One region of the Streptomyces sp. NPDC058326 genome, then DNA from elsewhere that is predicted to be linked to it. Evidence: riboswitches for the same ligand, from Rfam matches in the RefSeq annotation. Region 1 holds a riboswitch; the other holds the start of a gene.

The links. Region 1 has a riboswitch for glycine ahead of gcvT (glycine cleavage system aminomethyltransferase GcvT). Riboswitches for the same ligand answer to the same signal wherever they lie in the genome.
Region 2: another riboswitch for glycine. It lies ahead of gcvP (aminomethyl-transferring glycine dehydrogenase); the one in region 1 lies ahead of gcvT (glycine cleavage system aminomethyltransferase GcvT).

What each region holds. Positions count from the first base shown of each region.
Region 1 is NZ_JBHVZO010000007.1:71,824-81,372, reverse strand. It holds gene ACFVYX_RS15670 (YncE family protein) at 1-832, shown strand, start outside; gene ACFVYX_RS15665 (GNAT family N-acetyltransferase) at 884-1,522, opposite strand; gene ACFVYX_RS15660 (EF-hand domain-containing protein) at 1,597-1,812, shown strand; gene ACFVYX_RS15655 (CopD family protein) at 1,880-2,788, shown strand; gene ACFVYX_RS15650 (L-serine ammonia-lyase) at 2,901-4,271, opposite strand; gene glyA (serine hydroxymethyltransferase) at 4,430-5,698, opposite strand; gene gcvH (glycine cleavage system protein GcvH) at 5,722-6,099, opposite strand; gene gcvT (glycine cleavage system aminomethyltransferase GcvT) at 6,177-7,301, opposite strand; glycine riboswitch at 7,475-7,574, opposite strand; gene ACFVYX_RS15630 (AAA family ATPase) at 7,726-8,388, shown strand; gene ACFVYX_RS15625 (enhanced serine sensitivity protein SseB) at 8,512-9,252, shown strand; gene ACFVYX_RS15620 (enhanced serine sensitivity protein SseB C-terminal domain-containing protein) at 9,327-9,549, shown strand, end outside.
Region 2 is NZ_JBHVZO010000010.1:260,365-269,913, reverse strand. It holds gene ACFVYX_RS20665 (DNA polymerase IV) at 1-887, shown strand, start outside; gene ACFVYX_RS20660 (PRC-barrel domain-containing protein) at 996-1,409, opposite strand; glycine riboswitch at 1,473-1,571, shown strand; gene gcvP (aminomethyl-transferring glycine dehydrogenase) at 1,749-4,634, shown strand; gene ACFVYX_RS20650 (DUF5999 family protein) at 4,732-4,938, opposite strand; gene ACFVYX_RS20645 (hypothetical protein) at 5,272-5,862, opposite strand; gene ACFVYX_RS20640 (glutamate--cysteine ligase) at 6,343-7,842, shown strand; gene ACFVYX_RS20635 (CPBP family intramembrane glutamic endopeptidase) at 8,102-8,884, shown strand; gene ACFVYX_RS20630 (PhzF family phenazine biosynthesis protein) at 9,012-9,549, opposite strand, start outside.

The DNA of each region.
Region 1 (9,549 bases):
CGTCGTGCCCTCCTGGGACATGAAGACCCTCTGGGTCAACAACAACCGGGGCCACACCCTCACCCCCATCGACCCCGCCACCGGCGTCGCCGGCAAGCCCGTCGAGGTCCACGACCCGTACAACCTCTACTTCACGCCCAACGGCAAGTACGCGATCGTGATGGCCTCGCTCGACCGCGAACTCGTCTTCCGCGACCCGCACACCATGGAACGGAAGAAGACCGTCCCGGTCAGCTGCTACGGCGTCAACCACGCCGACTTCTCCGCCGACGGACGCTACTTCGTCGTCTCCTGCGAGTTCTCCGGCGAACTGCTCAAGGTCGACACGGAGAAGATGGAGGTCATCGGCCAGCAGAAACTGCCCCTCGAGGGCGCCATGCCGCAGGACGTGAAGATCTCCCCCGACGGCAAGACCTTCTACGTCGCCGACATGATGGCCCACGGCATGTGGGTCCTGGACGGCGAGAAGTTCACCACCCCCACCCTGATGCCGACCGGCAAGGGCTGCCACGGCCTCTACATCAGCCGGGACTCGCGCGAGATGTACGTGCCCAACCGAGGCGAGGGCTCGGTCTCCGTCTTCGACTTCGCGAAGAACAAGCTCACCAAGAAGTGGTGGCTCCCGGACGGCGGCTCCCCCGACATGGGAGGCGTCTCCGCCGACGGCAAGGTCCTTTGGCTCTCCGGCCGCTACGACTCCGAGGTCTACGCGATCGACACCACCACCGGAAAGCAGCTCGCCCGCATCCCGGTCGGCGGCGGCCCCCACGGCCTCGCCGTCTATCCCCAGCCGGGCCGCTACTCCCTCGGCCACACCGGCATCTTCCGGTAGCCCGGTCGGCCGCGAGCAGTCGCCGGGCGGGACCGTCCGGACAGGCCCTGATCAGTGGGCCACGAGCAGCGCCTCGGACGCCACCGGACGGAAGCCCGCCGCCTGGAAGACCCGCACGCTGCGGGCGTTGCCCGGCGACTGCTGCGCCCACACCACGCCGCCGGGGGTGAGATGCCGCGCCGCCGTCGCGAGCGCGCGGCCAAGACCCCGGTGGCGTACCTCCTCGTCCACCTCGATCGCCGCCTCCCAGCGGCCCGCGACACCCCGGCCCAGGATCAGCACCCCGCCGTCGGCCGCCCACACCCGTACCTCGTCGCGGAACTTCAGCGCCCGCGCCACCCTCGGGTGCTCCGGGTCCTCGATCTCGCGGAGCTCCAGCGGGGGAGGACCCGGCAGGGCGCCCGCCACCGTGAGCAGGTCGATCGTGTGCATCCGGCGGCCGGTACGGGCCATGAGGGCGGCCAGGAAGACCGGGTTCATGCTCGCCGCGAGCGGGTCGCTCGACGTGGCCGCCAGCTCGGCCCGTATCCACTCCGGGTCGGCGTCCGTGAACACCACCGAGTGGGCGGTGAAGGCGAGCACACCCGCGTCCCGCGGGTTCGGCTGCGGGACCACCGTCGTCGACCCGTCCGGAGGCGGGAACTCCCCGTCCGCCGCCGCTGCCAGGATCCGTGCCACCTCGTTGCTCATACCCCCATCATCCGGCACCGCCGCGCCAGCTAATCTGACCACCGTCAGAGAAGCACCAAGAAGGGGCGGAAGCAGTGGCGGACATCGAGTCGGCACGCACGGCATTCAACCGGTACGACGTGGACGGGGACGGCTTCATCACCGCCGCGGAGTACAAGAGCGTCATGGCGCAGCTGGGCGACTTCAACGTCACCGAGACGGTCGCCGAGGCCCTCATCAAGCAGCGTGACGCCAACAGCGACGGCAAGCTGTCCTGGGACGAGTTCTGGTCCCACCTCAGCAAGGCCTGACCCGCCGCCCGGGCGGGCCGGGCAACCCTGAGTTGCCGCCCGCCCGGGGCTCGGTGACGATCGTCCGGTGACGCTTCCCGGACCACCCGGTACCCCGAGCCGTCTGACAGCGGCGGTCCTCGCCGCTGTCGCCGTCCTCGTCGTCGCCCTGCTGGGCGGCGGCATAGCCCAGACGGGGACGGGCGAGCTCCGGATACCCGCCGCCGGCACCACCACGGTGCTGCGGCTCCTCGTACTCACCGGTCTGGCCGTGCACGTCGGTGAACTCGCCGGCAGCCGGCTCTCGGGCCAGGGGCCACGGCCCCGCGCCTGGTCCGCCCCCGCCGCCCTCCTCGCCGCGGCCGCCTCGGCCGGGCTCCTGATCCTCTTCACCGCCGTCAGCGGACTGAGCCCGACCGTCGTCTACGGGCTCCGCGAGGGCCGTCTCCTGCTCGTCACGGCCAACGCCTTCGTCCTGGCGGCCCTCTGCGCCGCCTCCCGGCGCCCCGCGCTCGCCGCCCTGCCGCTCGCCCTCGCCGTCGGGGCCGAGGCGATGCGGGCCCATCCGGAGACGTACCAGCCCCTCCTCGGGACCTGTCTCACCCTGGTCCACCTCACCGCCGCCTCGCTCTGGGCCGGCAGCCTCCTGTACGTGCTCCGCACCATGAGACTGCGCGGCGGCGGGCGGGACGTCCTCGTCCGGTACGCCCGGATGGCCGCATGGGTGTACGCCGCACTCGCGGTGACCGGCACCGTCTCGACGCTGCGCAAGCTGCCCCTCGACGCGGTCCTGAGCACCGGCTACGGCCGGGTGCTGCTCGTGAAACTGGTGCTGTTCGGCGGGGCGAGCCTGCTGGCGCTCGCCGCCCGGGGGCGGATGCTGGCCGGCGGGAACGCCCAGGCACCCGCGCGCGTGGAGGTGTCCGTGCTCGCGGCGATCATGGTCGTCTCGGCGCTGCTGACCGTGGTGCCGGACCCGGTCGCCCTCGGGCCCTGACGGTTCCCCCTCGCGGGCCGCCGCACGGTCCGGGGCACCGGCCCGGCGGCGCCCCGGCAGGCCGGGACCACCCGGAGCGCGAGTCCTCGCGGGCGGCCCCCTGTGACCGCCCTCAGCACTCGATGATGTTCACCGCGAGCCCGCCGCGCGCGGTCTCCTTGTACTTGACGCTCATGTCCGCGCCGGTCTCCTTCATGGTCTTGATGACCTTGTCGAGGGAGACCAGGTGGCTGCCGTCGCCGCGCATCGACATCTTCGCCGCCGTGACGGCCTTGACCGCCGCCATGCCGTTGCGTTCGATGCACGGGATCTGGACCAGACCGCCGACCGGGTCGCAGGTCAGGCCCAGGTTGTGCTCCATGCCGATCTCGGCCGCGTTCTCCACCTGCTCGGGGCTGCCGCCCAGGACCTCGGCGAGCGCGCCCGCCGCCATCGAGCAGGCCGAGCCGACCTCGCCCTGGCAGCCGACCTCGGCGCCGGAGATGGAGGCGTTCTCCTTGAAGAGCATGCCGATCGCGCCGGCGGCGAGGAGGAAGCGCACGACACCGTCGTCGTCGGCGCCGGGCACGAAGTTCATGTAGTAGTGCAGGACCGCCGGGATGATGCCGGCCGCGCCGTTCGTCGGAGCCGTGACCACACGGCCGCCCGCCGCGTTCTCCTCGTTCACGGCCATCGCGTAGAGGGTGATCCACTCCATCGAGTGCGCCGCCGGGTTGCCCTCGGAGCGGAGCTTGCGGGCGGAGTTCGCGGCGCGGCGGCGCACCTTGAGACCGCCGGGCAGGATGCCCTCGCGGGACATGCCGCGCGAGACGCAGGACTGCATGACCCGCCAGATCTCCAGGAGGCCCGCGCGGATCTCGTCCTCGGTGCGCCAGGCCTTCTCGTTCTCCAGCATCATCGCGGAGATGGACAGGCCGGTCTCCTTGGCGAGGCGGAGCAGCTCGTCACCGGTGCGGAAGGGGTACTTCAGGACGGTGTCGTCGGGGACGATCGGGTTCTCGCCCGCCACGGCGTCCTCGTCGACGACGAAGCCGCCGCCGACCGAGTAGTACGTCTTCTCCAGGACGAGGCCGCCGTCCGTGTCGTACGCGAAGATCGTCATCCCGTTGGCGTGGTACGGGAGTGCCTTGCGCCGGTGCAGGATCAGGTCGGCGTCGAAGTCGAAGGGGATCTCGTGCGCGCCGAGGAGGTTGAGCCGGCCGCTGGACTTGATCCGCTCGACCTCGTCGTCGGCGGTCTCCACGTTCACCGTGCGGGGCGAGCTGCCCTCCAGGCCGAGCAGGACCGCCTTCGGGGTGCCGTGGCCGTGGCCCGTGGCGCCGAGCGAGCCGTACAGCTCCGCTCGTATCTTCGCGGTGCCGGCGAGCAGGCCCTCGTTCTTCAGCCGGCGGGCGAACATCCGTGCCGCGCGCATCGGTCCCACCGTGTGGGAGCTCGACGGGCCGATGCCGATCGAGAACAGGTCGAAGACCGAGATGGCCACGGGGGACTCCTTGTGGGGGGCTAGACGCCGTTGTCTGCCGGGGTGGTGCAGAACGGAGCAGGAAGATCGGGAACGGGCACGACATGGGGTGGGGCACCGCGCTCACCTTTCAGTGTGCGCGATGCCCCGGACGTTCGTACGAACAAAAGGGTACGAAACTACTTCAGGCCGGGGTACAGCGGGTGCTTGTCGGCGAGCGCCGTCACCCGGGCCTTCAGCGACGCGGCCTTCTCGGCGTCGAAGCCGGGCTTCAGGGTCTCCGCGATGATGTCGCCGACCTCGGTGAAGTCCTCGGCCTGGAAGCCGCGGGTCGCGAGCGCCGGCGTGCCGATGCGCAGACCCGAGGTGACCATCGGCGGGCGCGGGTCGTTCGGAACGGCGTTCCGGTTGACCGTGATGCCGACCTCGTGGAGACGGTCCTCGGCCTGCTGGCCGTCCAGCTCGCTGTCGCGCAGGTCGACGAGGAGCAGGTGGACGTCGGTGCCGCCGGACAGGACCGAGACACCGTGGGCGGTGACGTCGTCCTGGACCAGGCGCTCGGCGATGATGCGGGCGCCGTCCAGGGTGCGCTGCTGGCGCTCCTTGAACTCCTCCGAGGCCGCGACCTTGAAGGAGACGGCCTTGGCCGCGATCACGTGCTCCAGCGGGCCGCCCTGGAAACCGGGGAAGACCGAGGAGTTCAGCTTCTTCGCGAACTCCTTTTTCGCCAGGATGATGCCGCCGCGGGGGCCGCCGAGCGTCTTGTGCGTGGTGGAGGTCACCACGTCCGCGTACTCGACCGGGTTCGGGTGCAGACCGGCGGCGACCAGGCCCGCGAAGTGGGCCATGTCGACCCACAGCTTGGCCTCGACCTCGTCGGCGATCCGGCGGAACTCGGCGAAGTCCAGCTGGCGCGGGTAGGCGGACCAGCCCGCGATGATCACCTTGGGGCGGTGCTCCTTGGCGAGGCGCTCGACCTCGGCCATGTCGACCAGACCGGCCTCGTCCACGTGGTACGCGACCACGTTGAACTGCTTGCCGGAGAAGTTCAGGCGCATGCCGTGGGTGAGGTGACCGCCGTGAGCCAGGTCGAGACCCAGGATCGTGTCGCCGGGCTGGGCGATGGCGAAGAGGGCGGCCTGGTTCGCGGAGGCACCGGAGTGCGGCTGGACGTTGGCGTACTCGGCGCCGAACAGGTCCTTGATCCGGTCGATCGCGATCTGCTCGGCCACGTCGACGTGCTCGCAGCCACCGTAGTAGCGGCGGCCCGGGTAGCCCTCGGCGTACTTGTTGGTGAGGACGGAGCCCTGCGCCTCCATGACGGCGACCGGAGCGAAGTTCTCCGAGGCGATCATCTCGAGGGTGGACTGCTGGCGGCGGAGCTCGGCGTCGACGGCGGCGGCGACGTCCGGGTCCAGCTCGTGGAGGGGAGTGTTCAGAAGCGACATGAATCGATCCCTAAGGGTCTCGTTTAGCCGGCGGTGAAGGCGGTGTACTCGTCGGCGGTGAGCAGGTCCTCCGGCTCACCGGCGAGGCGCACCTTGAACAGCCAGCCACCCGCGAACGGAGCCGTGTTCACCAGGGAGGGGTCGTCCACGACGTCCTGGTTGGCCTCGACGACCTCACCGGTCACCGGCGCGTACAGATCGCTGACGGACTTGGTGGACTCCAGCTCGCCACAGGACTCGCCCGCGGTCACCGTTTCACCGACCTCCGGGAGCTGCACGTAGACGACGTCGCCGAGGGCGTTCGCCGCGTGCTCCGTGATGCCGATCGTGGCGACACCGTCCTCGACGGCCGACAGCCACTCGTGCTCCTTGCTGTACCGCAGCTGCTGGGGGTTGCTCATGACCTGATTCTCCTGGATCGGGGGAGTGCTGATGAACGGGGGTCTCGCGGGATGAGACCGGGGATGAGACGACTGCGTCACTTCTGGCGCTTGTAGAACGGCAGCGCCACGACCTCGTACGGCTCGTGGGTGCCGCGGATGTCCACACCTACACCCTGGGTGCCGGGCTCGGCGTGCGCCGCGTCCACGTACGCCATCGCGATCGGCTTTCCGAGCGTCGGCGACGGCGCGCCGGACGTGACCTCGCCGATGACCACGCCGTCCTTGACGACGGGGAAGCCCGCGCGGGGGACCCGGCGGCCCTCGGCGACCAGACCGACGAGCTTGCGCGGCGGGGCGGTCTCGGCGCGTTCGGCGGCCTTCTCCAGCGCCTCACGGCTGACGAAGCGACCGTCGTTGGTCGTCTTCTCGAACTTCACGACCCTGCCGAGACCGGCGTCGAAGGGGGTGAGCGCGGTGGTCAGCTCGTGGCCGTACAGCGGCATGCCCGCCTCCAGGCGGAGCGTGTCGCGGCAGGAGAGACCGCAGGGGATCAGACCGACCGGCGCGCCCGCCTCGGTCAGCGCCTTCCAGACGCCCTCGGCGTGCTCGGGCTTCAGGAACAGCTCGAAGCCGTCCTCGCCGGTGTAGCCGGTACGGGCGATCAGGGCGGGCACACCGGCGACCGTGCCGGGCAGGCCCGCGTAGTACTTCAGGCCGTCCAGGTCGGCGTCGGTGATCGACTTCAGGATGCCGGGGGACTCCGGGCCCTGGACGGCGATCAGGGCGTACGCGTCACGGTCGTCGCGGACCTCGGCGTCGAAGCCGCCCGAGCGGGCCACCAGGGCGTCCAGGACGATCTGCGCGTTGGAGGCGTTGGCGACGACCATGTACTCCGTCTCGCCGAGGCGGTAGACGATCAGGTCGTCGAGGATGCCGCCGTCCTCCTGGCAGATCATCGTGTAGCGGGCACGGCCGTTGCCCACGGTGGAGATGTTGCCGACGAGGGCGTGGTCGAGGAGCTCGACCGCCTGCGGGCCCGTGACGGTGATCTCGCCCATGTGGGAGAGGTCGAAGAGGCCCGCCTTCGTGCGGACGGCGTTGTGCTCGTCGCGCTCGCTGCCGTACCGCAGCGGCATGTCCCAGCCGGCGAAGTCGGTCATGGTCGCGCCCAGGGAACGATGCAGGGCATCGAGGGCGGTGAGGCGGGGGGCAGTGCTCATGGGGTGGCTCCCGGGTCCCAAGGGCGTGATCGGTGACGAAACACATGACGGGCGAGGACGTCCTCCCCATCTGTCATGGAACCTGAGAGGTTCACCGAGAGCATCTCGTCACCGAGAGATCGGCTTGCACCTTGGGTGGGGACACAGCAGGGTGTCCCGCTTTTCAGATCTGCCTCATCCGCGCGGTACGGGGCCTGAGAGATTCAAGGGAGGGTCTTGCTCCTTCGGCGTCCGGACACGCGGTGCGGTCCGGAACTCTCCCGCGCGGATTCGAGCGGCCGGTATGCGATTGTGTGGCGACTGTGCGCGCCTGGCGGGCACATCATTGCACGCGAGCTCGGCGGGGCATATCGCTTGTGTCCCATTACCGTTTCTTTACACTTTGTGGGCAAGGGTCTCCCAAGGCCCGGCAGGGGGAGAAGCGATGAGGATCCAGCACAGCGGCGCGTGCGCGCCGAGTACCGGCATACCGTCACAGCGCGCCCGCGCCAGGACCCGCGGCCGCGGCCGGCTCCTCCGCGACCTGCGCGAGCGCGGCGGCCGCGCCCCCCGCGCCCTCACCTTCGCGGCCGGCGACCTCGTGGTCGTCTCCGGGCTCCCCGGCAGCGGCAAGTCGACCCTGATGAAGCGCGCCGCCGAGGGCACCGGCATCGACTCCCAGGACGCCCGCGAGCGCTGGGAGGCCCGGATGCCCGGCCTCCTGCCGTACGCCGTCTACCGCCCCCTGGTCCGGCTCGCGCACTACGCGGGGCTGCGCCGCGCCCTGCGTACCGGCGCCGGAGTGGTCGTGCACGACTGCGGTACCCAGTCCTGGGTGCGCGGCTGGCTGGCCCGCGAGGCCCGCCGCCGCGGCCGGTCCCTGCACCTGCTCCTCCTCGACGTCTCCCCCGACACCGCCCGCGAGGGGCAGCGCGCCCGTGGCCGGGGCGTCTCCGCCTACGCCTTCGCCCGGCACCGGCGGGCCGTCGGCAGGCTCGTCGAGGCCGCCGAGTCCGGCCGCCTCCCGCACGGCTGCGCCTCGGCCACCCTGCTCGACCGGGACGCGGCGGACGCGCTTCGGAAGATCGGATTCCGGGAGACCTGCTGACGGACCCCCCGACCCCGGCCCGCCTTCGTTCCGTACCCTTTTGGCCACGACGGCGCCGAGGCGGCGTTAGGGTGCTGCCGGGCGGCCGGTGCGGCAGGCCGTGCGAGAAGGGGAAACGGGACCGTGGACGTGACGTGGCCGGGCAACGAACTGGAAGAGGTCCTTGCCGCATCCCTCGGCAACCCCGCGGCCGGCGCCCGCCTGGTCGAGACGCTCGGCCGCAGCCCGATCTGGGTGCCCCTGCCCAACGGCGGCGGACCCGAAAGCCCCGACCTCGACCTCCCCACCATGGAGATCGACGGCGCGGCCTACGTCCCCGTCTTCAGCTCCGAGCAGCAGTTCCTCGCCTGTGTCGGCAGTCACATGTCGTTCACCGTCGCGCCCGCCCGCGACTTCGCCCGCGGCCTGCCCCCGCAGCTCGGCATCGCCGTGAACCCCGGCGGCACCGTCGGCGTCCCGCTGCCCCCGCCCGCCGTCGCCGAACTCTGCCGCGTCGGCCGCACCCCGCTCGACGGCCCCGCGAGCGGCGGCCGCGTCCGCCTCTTCGAGCCCGACTGGCAGGACGACCCCGTCGACTTCCTCGCCGCCGCCTCCGCCGAGTTCGACGCCACCGGCGTCGTGACCACCGCCCGCCGCGCCCTCGCCAGCGTCGAGGGCACCGAACCCGCCCTCTTCATCGGCGTCCAGCTGGCCGCCTGGGACGGCGTCGACCGCAACGCGCCCCTGGACGCCCTGGGCCGCGCCCTCGGCCGGGTCGAGGTCGCCTGGCCGGTCAACCTCATCCTGCTCGACATGGCCCAGGACCCGGTCGGCGACTGGATGCTGGAGCGGGTGCGACCCTTCTACCAGCGCGCCGCCGTGTGACCGGCCCCCTGCTTAAGCTGAACTGAATCGGTAGCTGGACGAACGTGGTGAACGGAAGAGGGGCGGGACCCAGGGTGAGTGCGTCAGGCACCGCTGCGCCAGGACAGGTCGAGCACATGCTGCGCCAGGTGGCACCCGGACGCTACGACGCGTACGAGCAGCTCCTGCACGCCCTCGCCGACGGCGAGCTCTGGATGCTGCTCTGGGACGGCGCTCCCGGCTCGTCCGACGCCCAGTACGGGAACATGGAGGTCGACGGCTTCGGCTACGCGCCCTGCGTCACCTCCGCCCAGGAAC
Region 2 (9,549 bases), on a different contig from region 1:
TCGTCCTGATCGAGCCCGGTACCGAGCGGGAGCTCCTCGGGCCGCGTTCCGTACGGATCCTGCCAGGCGTCGGTCCGGCGACCGGCGAGCACCTGCGGCGGGCCGGTATGACCACGGTGTCCGATCTCGCGGAGGCGGGCGAGGACGAGCTCGTACGGCTGCTCGGGAGGGCACACGGGGCCTCCCTGTACCGGATGGCCCGGGGGTACGACGATCGGCCCGTGGTGGCCGAGCGGGACGCCAAGTCGGTGTCGGTCGAGGACACCTTCGACGTGGACCTCCACGACCGCGTGCGGATCAGGAGCGAGGTGGAGCGGCTCGCGGAGCGGTGTGTGGGGCGGCTGCGGACCTCGGGGCACTCGGGGCGGACGATCGTCCTGAAGGTGCGGCGGTACGACTTCTCGACCCTGACCCGGTCCGAGACGCTCCGGGGGCCCACGGACGACCCGGGTGTGGTGCGGGAGGCGGCGGGGCGGCTGCTCGACGCCGTGGACACGACGGGAGGCGTGCGGCTGCTGGGGGTCGGGGTCACCGGACTCGCGGACTACACGCAGGAGGACCTGTTCGCGCAGGCGGAGGCGGAGAGTTCGGCCGGGGGCGCGGCGGGCGCCGCCGTGGCCCCCGCCGAGGCCTCCGGCGCGGCCTCCGGTGCGCCCGAGCCCGACGCTCCGGTGACCGTGGAGCGGCACTGGGCGCCGGGACACGACGTACGGCACGCCGTGTACGGGGCGGGGTGGGTGCAGGGGAGCGGGGTCGGGCGGGTCACGGTGCGGTTCGAGGAGCCGTGGTCGGAGCCGGGGCGCGTGCGGACGTTCGCCGTGGACGATCCGGAGCTGGTACCCGGAGAGGCGTTGCCGTTGGTGCGGGACGGTGACGGGGACGGATGACGCCGAGGGGGCCGGCCCCGGCGGCCGGGGCGGCGGTCTGCCGGCCGCCGGCCGGTGGGCGGAGGCGGGGGCCAGCGGGAAGCCGTGCGGCGGGCCGGCGCTGTGGGGTTACTGGCCTGCCAAGCGGCCGAAGTCGGTGTCCGGGGCGTCCGAGGGGGGCGGGGGGAGCGTCAGGCTGTAGTGACGGTAGAGCTGGAGTTCCTGTTCGGGGGAGAGGTGGCGTCCCACGCCGAAGTCGGGGGCGTCCTTGATGAGGGCCCGCTCGTACGGGATGTGGAGTCCGTCGTCGAGGAGTTCGCTCGGGTCCAGGGGGACGAAGGCGTCCCGGCTGAAGAGGCCGGTGCGGACCGCCGCCCACTCCGGTATGCCGGTCGCGTCGTCCAGGTACACCTCGTCCACGGTTCCGATCTTGTGTCCGTCACGGTCGAACGCCTTGCGGCCGATCAGGCTGCGCGGATCGATGTCGGTCTGCACGGTCCCTCCAACTGGTCGCAACTGCTCTACCCCTACGAAAGTGCACATCTGGGATGTCGGCCACTTGAGCGATGGGAGCCGTAACCGCGCTGGTAGGCTGGCTGTGGCTGTCGACCCCGTGCGGGAGAGTCCCCCGGAGAAACTTCCGGTGGGCGCCGAAGGAGCAAATCCTCCCCGGAATCTCTCAGGCCCCTGTACCGCGCGGACGAGGTCACTCTGGAAAGCAGAGCGGTGTCCGACGGCATGCGCTCTCACCGACGGTGAAAGCCGGCGTGCCGCGAGGCGTGCCGGTGAAACTCTCAGGTTGAGATGACAGAGGGGGAGGCCGTCCGGGTACCCGCGCCGTGGTGCCCCTCGCAGGTCGTGACGACCAGGAGGCCTCCGCACATGACCGCCAACCGCATTCCGCTCTCCGAACTCGAACAGGGCATCCCGTTCGAGCAGCGGCACATCGGGCCTGACGCCGAGGCGCGCGCCAAGATGCTCGCCCAGGTCGGCTACGGCTCCCTCGACGAGCTCACGGCCGCCGCGGTGCCCGACGTCATCAAGAACACCGAGGCGCTGGGCCTGCCGGCCGCGCGCACGGAGGCCGAGGTCCTCGCCGAGCTGCGTACGCTCGCCGACCGCAACCAGGTCCTCGCGCCCATGATCGGCCTCGGCTACTACGGGACCTTCACGCCGCCGGTGATCCTGCGGAACGTGATGGAGAACCCCGCCTGGTACACCGCGTACACCCCGTACCAGCCGGAGATCTCGCAGGGGCGCCTCGAGGCCCTGCTGAACTTCCAGACGGTCGTCGCCGACCTGACCGGGCTGCCCACCTCCGGTGCCTCCCTGCTCGACGAGGGCACGGCCGCCGCCGAGGCGATGTCGCTGGCCCGCCGTGTCGGCAAGGTCAAGAACGGTGTCTTCCTCGTCGACGCCGACGCCCTGCCGCAGACGATCGCCGTCATCGAGACCCGCGCCGAGCCGACCGGTGTCGAGGTCGTCGTCGCCGACCTGAGCGAGGGCATCCCCGCCGCGGTCGCCGAGCGCGGTGTCTTCGGCGTGCTCCTCCAGTACCCGGGAGCCTCCGGAGCCGTCCGCGACATCAAGCCGCTGATCGACGCCGCCCACGAGCTCGGCGCGATCGTCACCGTCGCCGCCGACCTGCTCGCGCTCACCCTGCTCACCTCGCCCGGCGAGCTCGGGGCCGACATCGCCGTCGGTACGACGCAGCGCTTCGGTGTTCCCATGGGCTTCGGCGGCCCCCACGCCGGTTACATGGCCGTCCAGGACAAGCACGCCCGCTCCCTGCCCGGTCGTCTGGTGGGTGTCTCGGTCGACGCCGACGGCAACCGCGCGTACCGCCTCGCCCTGCAGACCCGCGAGCAGCACATCCGCCGCGAGAAGGCCACCAGCAACATCTGCACCGCGCAGGTGCTGCTCGCCGTCATGGCCGGCATGTACGCCGTCTACCACGGCCCCGAGGGCCTCAAGGGCATCGCGCACCGCACCCACCGGTACGCCGCGATCCTCGCCGCCGGTCTGACGGCCGGGGGCGTGGAGCTCACCCAGGGCGCCTTCTTCGACACCCTCACCGCGCGCGTGCCCGGTACGGCCGACGAGGTCGTGGCCGCCGCCCGCGAGGCCGGTGTCAACCTCTACCGCGTCGACGCCGACCACGTCTCCATGTCCTGCGACGAGACCACCACCCGCGAGCAGCTCGCCGCCGTGTGGGCCGCCTTCGGCGTCACGGCCGATGTCGAGGCGCTCGACGCCACCACCGAGGACACGCTGCCCGCGGGGCTGCTGCGCTCCGACGCGTACCTGACGCACCCGGTCTTCCACGCGCACCGCTCCGAGACCTCGATGCTGCGCTACCTGCGCAGGCTCGCGGACCGCGACTACGCGCTCGACCGCGGCATGATCCCGCTCGGCTCCTGCACGATGAAGCTGAACGCGACGACCGAGATGGAGGCGGTGACCTGGCCCGAGTTCGGTCAGGTCCACCCCTTCGCCCCGGTCGAGCAGGCGCAGGGCTACCTCACGCTCATCACCGAGCTCGAGGAGCGCCTCGCCGAGGTCACCGGCTACGACAAGGTGTCGATCCAGCCCAACGCCGGGTCGCAGGGCGAGCTGGCCGGTCTCCTCGCCGTCCGCGCCTACCACCGCGCCAACGGCGACGAGCAGCGCACGGTCTGCCTCATCCCGTCCTCCGCGCACGGCACCAACGCCGCCTCCGCGGTGATGGCCGGCATGAAGGTCGTCGTCGTCAAGACCGCCGACGACGGCGAGGTCGACGTCCAGGACCTGCGCGCCAAGATCGCGCAGTACCGTGACGAGCTGTCCGTCCTGATGATCACCTACCCGTCGACGCACGGCGTCTTCGAGGAGCACGTCGCCGACATCTGCGCCGAGGTGCACGAGGCCGGCGGCCAGGTGTACGTGGACGGTGCCAACCTGAACGCACTCGTCGGTCTGGCCAAGCCGGGTCACTTCGGCGGCGACGTCTCGCACCTGAACCTGCACAAGACGTTCTGCATCCCGCACGGCGGTGGCGGTCCGGGCGTCGGCCCCGTCGGCGTGCGCGCCCACCTCGCCCCGTACCTGCCGAACCACCCGCTCCAGCCGGCCGCGGGCCCGGAGACCGGTGTCGGCCCGATCTCGGCCGCTCCGTGGGGCTCCGCCGGCATCCTGCCGATCTCGTGGTCGTACGTGCGTCTGATGGGCGGCGAGGGCCTCAAGCGCGCCACCCAGGTCGCCGTCCTCGCGGCGAACTACATCGCCAAGCGCCTCGAGCCGCACTTCCCGGTGCTCTACACCGGCCCGGCCGGGCTGGTCGCCCACGAGTGCATCGTGGACCTGCGGCCGCTGTCGAAGGCGACCGGCGTCACGGTCGACGACATCGCGAAGCGCCTCATCGACTACGGCTTCCACGCGCCGACGATGTCGTTCCCGGTGGCAGGCACCCTGATGATCGAGCCGACCGAGTCCGAGGACCTGAGCGAGCTGGACCGTTTCTGCGACACGATGATCGCGATCCGGGCCGAGATCGAGAAGGTCGCCTCGGGCCAGTGGCCCGCCGACGACAACCCGCTGCACAACGCCCCGCACACCGCGGCCGCGCTGGGCGGCGAGTGGAACCACGCGTACACGCGGGACGAGGCCGTCTTCCCGGCCGGGGTCTCGGCCGCCGACAAGTACTGGCCGCCGGTCCGCCGTATCGACGGTGCCTTCGGCGACCGGAACCTGGTCTGCTCCTGCCCGCCGCTGGACGAGTACGACAACTGAGCACAGCGCGCATGAGGTGAGGGCCGGTTCGGAGATTCTCTCCGGGCCGGCCCTCGGCGTTTCCCGCGTGTCCCTCGTACGGTGACGGCCTCCGTCCTCAGGCGGCGGTCGTCACCTGTCCCGCCGTGAGCGGCCGGTGCGGGTCGATGATCTGCCCGTCCGGCAGCAGTTCACCGGTGTCCTCGAAGAGCAGGACGCCGTTGCACAGCAGGCTCCAGCCCTGCTCCGGGTGGTGTGCCGTCAGTCGGGCCGCCTCCCGGTCGGCGGAGTCGGCGGTGGGACAGGCAGGCTGGTGCTGGCACATGGGTAGGTTCTTTCGCTGCGTCGTGGTGGATGTCCTGCGGCTGTTCGCGCTCATCGCCGCCCCCGTCCGGTCGGTTCGGTTCCGGTCCCAGTCTTGCCCCATGGACGCGCTTCCGCAGGGATTTCGCGGCAGCTCGTCCTCTCCTGGGAAGACGCATCACCCGCAGGGGCGGTTCAGGTCAACTGCACCGTCCCTTCGGGTGGTTCTGGGGGGCCCGAGCGGGCTAGTCCGTCCGGGAGGGGTGTTCGGGAGGGGCGTTCGGACGGGTCCTTCGGACAGCAGTGCGCCCCGTGACCCGGGCGGGTCACGGGGCGGCGGTGCGCGTGCGGTGGATCAGGCGGGCGCCGGCGAGCCCATGAGGGGCGGCGGCGCGAGACGCGTACTGAGCACGGGCAGGAGGTCGGCGATCTGGTAGGCGCGGTGGGCCGCGATCCCCGGTGGCGCGGGGGCGAGCGGCACCAGCAGGTCGGCCGCGGCCGGGGCGGCGGTGGCGCCGTCCGCCTCGGGGTCGGCGTGCAGCCAGAGGGTCTGCATGTACAGCTCCGGTACGGACAGCAGCCGTGGCTGGTACGGGACGGGCAGTGCCTCGGCCTGGAGCAGCGCGCGCTCGGTGGCGGTGACGTACGGGCCCTCGAAGAAGTGCGAGAAGGACCAGCCGTCGGGGGTGAGCATGGTGTCCGCGGCGGCGATCGCCCGGCCCCCGCTCCTGATCAGGAAACGCCAGCCGGCGAGCCGGATGCGGGGCGTCTGCCCCGGAGCTCCGGCGACGCCCAGGACGTGGACGGGCAGGGGGAGTTCGGGGCTCAGTGGTCCCTGCGCGGCCCGCAGCGCGGGGGTTCGCGCCTCATGGACGGCGGTCGGTGAGCCGAGGGCCGCGAGGACGCTGCGGAGGGCCGGCGCAGGGGCCGGGGAGGGTCGGAGCATGGTGGGTCGCCTCTCACTCAGGAGACACGGTGACGCGTGGGCAGGTACGACGGCGCTGTCGGCGGCGGGGCCGGAGGAGGGCCATGAGGCCGTGGCCGGGCGCCAACACTCTGCCTCGTCCGCGGAGTTTATACGACACGTGTTCACAGAGTGTTTCCGCTAGACGTCGCCGATATTCCTGACAAGACGTCATCAGGCCGTAATGCAGGGGCCGAAGAAGCGGAATGCTCCGGTGGCGCCGCTCCCACCTGCGTATTCCTCGGGGAGGTGGACGGCTGAATGCCGACCCCGAGTTCAGAGACAATAGGACATTGGTATATGTCGATTGCCCCGTGCCTTCGGGATGTGCTGATGGGGTGCTGCATCCAGCCTATCCTCCGACGCCCCTCTTCCGCAGGCGTTGTGGATCAGCGAGGTGGGCATCATCGTCCGTGACATGCGGCCGTCCTGGCGGCTGCCCGCTCGGGGAGGGACGCTTCGATGGGGGAGAAGGTCGTGGCCGACGGGTTCGGCCCGTCCGACCGGCAGCAGTACCGGAGAAAGCTCCAGCAGTGTCTCGCGGGACTGGCGAGGCTCCTGGCGGAGAAGCGGTTCGACCGGCCCCGCAATCTCATGGGCGTGGAGATCGAACTCAATCTCGCCGGTTCCGACGGGCTGCCCCGCATGCTCAACGGGCCGGTTCTCGAAAAGATCGCCAGCCCCGATTTCCAGACCGAACTCGGAATGTTCAATCTCGAAGTGAACATCGCGCCCCACCAGCTCAACGGGCGCGTATTCGACCGGCTCGCGGAGGAGATCGGAACCGGGATCGGATATGCCGACCGCATGGCCGCCGAACTCGACGCCGGTGTCGTCATGATCGGCATACTTCCGACGCTCACGCAGGACGACCTGGTCCTGGAGAACCTCTCGGGCGCCGACCGCTACACGCTCCTCAACGACCAGATACTCGCCGCCCGCGGCGAGGACTTCACGCTCGACATCCACGGCGTGGAACGCCTCCTCGCCACGTCGGAGTCGATCGTGCCCGAGGCGGCCTGCACCTCGGTCCAGCTCCACCTCCAGGTGACGCCGGCCCGCTTCGCGGCCGTGTGGAACGCGTCGCAGGCGGTGGCGGGCGTACAGATCGCGCTCGGCGCCAACGCACCCTTCGTCTTCGGCCGTGAGCTGTGGCGCGAGTCCCGGCCGCCGCTCTTCCAGCAGGCCACCGACACCCGCCCGCCCGAGCTGCAGTCCCAGGGCGTCCGGCCGCGTACCTGGTTCGGGGAGCGGTGGGTGGACTCCGTGTACGACCTCTTCGAGGAGAACCTCCGCTACTTCCCCGCCCTGCTGCCCATCTGCGACGAGGAGGACCCGCTGCTCGTCCTCGACGAGGGCGGGGTGCCACGCCTCCAGGAGCTCGTTCTGCACAACGGCACGGTCTACCGCTGGAACCGGCCGGTGTACGGCTGGGTCGACGGCGTCCCGCACCTGCGCGTCGAGAACCGGGTGCTGCCGGCCGGTCCCACCGTCACCGACGTCATCGCCAACGCGGCCTTCTACTACGGGCTCGTACGCTCGCTCGCCGACGACCCCCGACCGGTCTGGAAGCGCCTCACCTTCGAGGACGCCGAGGCCAACTTCGACACGGCCTGCCGCCACGGCATCGAGGCGGAGCTGCGCTGGCCCCGCTCGGGGCGCGCGGGCGGCATCGCGACCGTTCCGGCGGTACGGCTCGTCCTCGACGAGCTGCTGCCGCTCGCCGCGGCCGGGCTCGACGCCTGGCACATCGAACCCGCCGACCGGGACTTCTACCTCGGGGTGATCGAGCAGCGCTGTCTGCGGCGGGTGAACGGCGCCTCCTGGCAGGCCGGCACCTTCCACCGGGCCCTGGAATCGGGCCTCGACCGCGAGGCGGCGCTCGCGGCCACGACCCGCCGCTACCGGACCCTGATGCACGCGGGCGAGCCGGTGCACACCTGGCCGGTGGGCATCGACTGAGCGCGGGCATTGTTGGAGCGCGGGCATTGAGGGAGCGCGGGCCTGATGGAGCCCACGCATTGATGGACCGCACGCACTGATGGAGCCCATGCGCTCCACTCCCGCGGGCATCGCATGCGCGCGCTCCACTCCGGTGGCTCCGCCTTCGGGCAGGGCCGCGGGGCGGGGCGGCGGCTGATCATGACAAAGTGGTCGGGCCGCCGCGGCGGCGTCCGTCGGCGACCGGGAAGTGGGGACAGGTGTGGTGTCGGAGCAACGAGTGAGTGACGCTTCCCTGCCGCCGGGTGGTCCGCCCCGCCGGGTACTGCGTTCCGAGACGCTCATCGTGCTCGCGCTCTCCCTCGGGGCGAGCGCCGTGTCGTCCCTCATCAGCTTCATCGGCTCCCTGACCAAGTCCGGGGCGCTGAAGGAACAGGCGGCGACGCTCAACGGCTCGTACGCGCCGGGGCGGCCGTGGCTCGACCTGTCCTGGCAGCTCTTCGGCATCGCCACCGCCCTCGTGCCGGTCCTCCTCGTCGCCCATCTGCTGCTGCGCGAGGGATCGGGACTGCGGGCCATCGGCTTCGACCGGACCCGGCAGTGGTTCGACCTCGGGCGCGGGACGCTGGTCGCGGCGGGGATCGGGAGCGCGGGACTCGCCTTCTACCTCGCGGCGCGGGCGAGCGGGTTCAACCTCACGGTGGTTCCCGAGTCGCTGCCCGACGTGTGGTGGAAGTACCCGGTGCTGATCCTCTCGGCGATCCAGAACTCCGTCCTGGAGGAGGTCGTCGTCGTGGGCTATCTGCTGCGCAGGCTCGACCAGCTGGGGTGGTCCCCGATGGCCGCGCTGGCGGGAAGTTCGGTGCTGCGCGGCTCTTACCACCTCTACCAGGGCATCGGCGGCTTCCTCGGCAATGTGGTGATGGGCGTCGTCTTCGTCCTGCTGTACCGGCGCTGGGGCCGGGTCGGTCCGCTGGTCGTGGCGCACGCGCTGCTCGACATCGTGGCCTTCGTCGGGTACGGGCTGCTCGCGGGCAAGGTGGGGTGGCTGCCCACGGTCTGAGGTGTGGCAGAGGAGGGGCGTACGGAGATCTCCGTACGCCCCTCTCGTGTGTGCGGCTCTGTGTGTCGCGGTGTGTCGCCGTGCGTCTCGGCGCGGTGTGCGGTGCGGTTCCGTGTGCCGGTGTGGGTCAGGCGCGCAGGTCGCCCTCGATGACCGTGACCGCGTGGCCGTTCAGCAGGGTGCGCTCGCCGCGCAGGCGGGTCCGGACGATGCCCGTACGGGCGCCGCCCTGGAAGCCGACGAGGTCGTCCCGGCCGAAGCGGGCCGACCAGTAGGGGGCGAGCGCGGTGTGGGCGCTGCCGGTCACCGGGTCCTCGTCGATGCCGACGGCGGGGAAGAAGCCTCGGGAGACGAAGTCGTACCCGCCCTCGGGGAGTTCGGCCGCGGCGGTCGCGATGACACCGCGCGAGGAGAGTCCCTTCAGGGCGGCGAAGTCCGGCGCGAGCCCGCGCACGGTGGGCTCGTCGCGCAGCTCGACGACCAGGTCGCCGATGTGGTCGGCCGTGTCGTGGACGGCGAGGACCTCGGCGCCCAGTGCCTTCTCCAGGCCGTCCGGTACGGGGACGGGCGTGAGCGAGGAGGTCGGGAAGTCCATCGTGATCGTGCCGTCGGGCTCGGTGGTGGCGCCGAGCACGCCGCAGCGGGCGGCGAAGCGGACGGCCCCG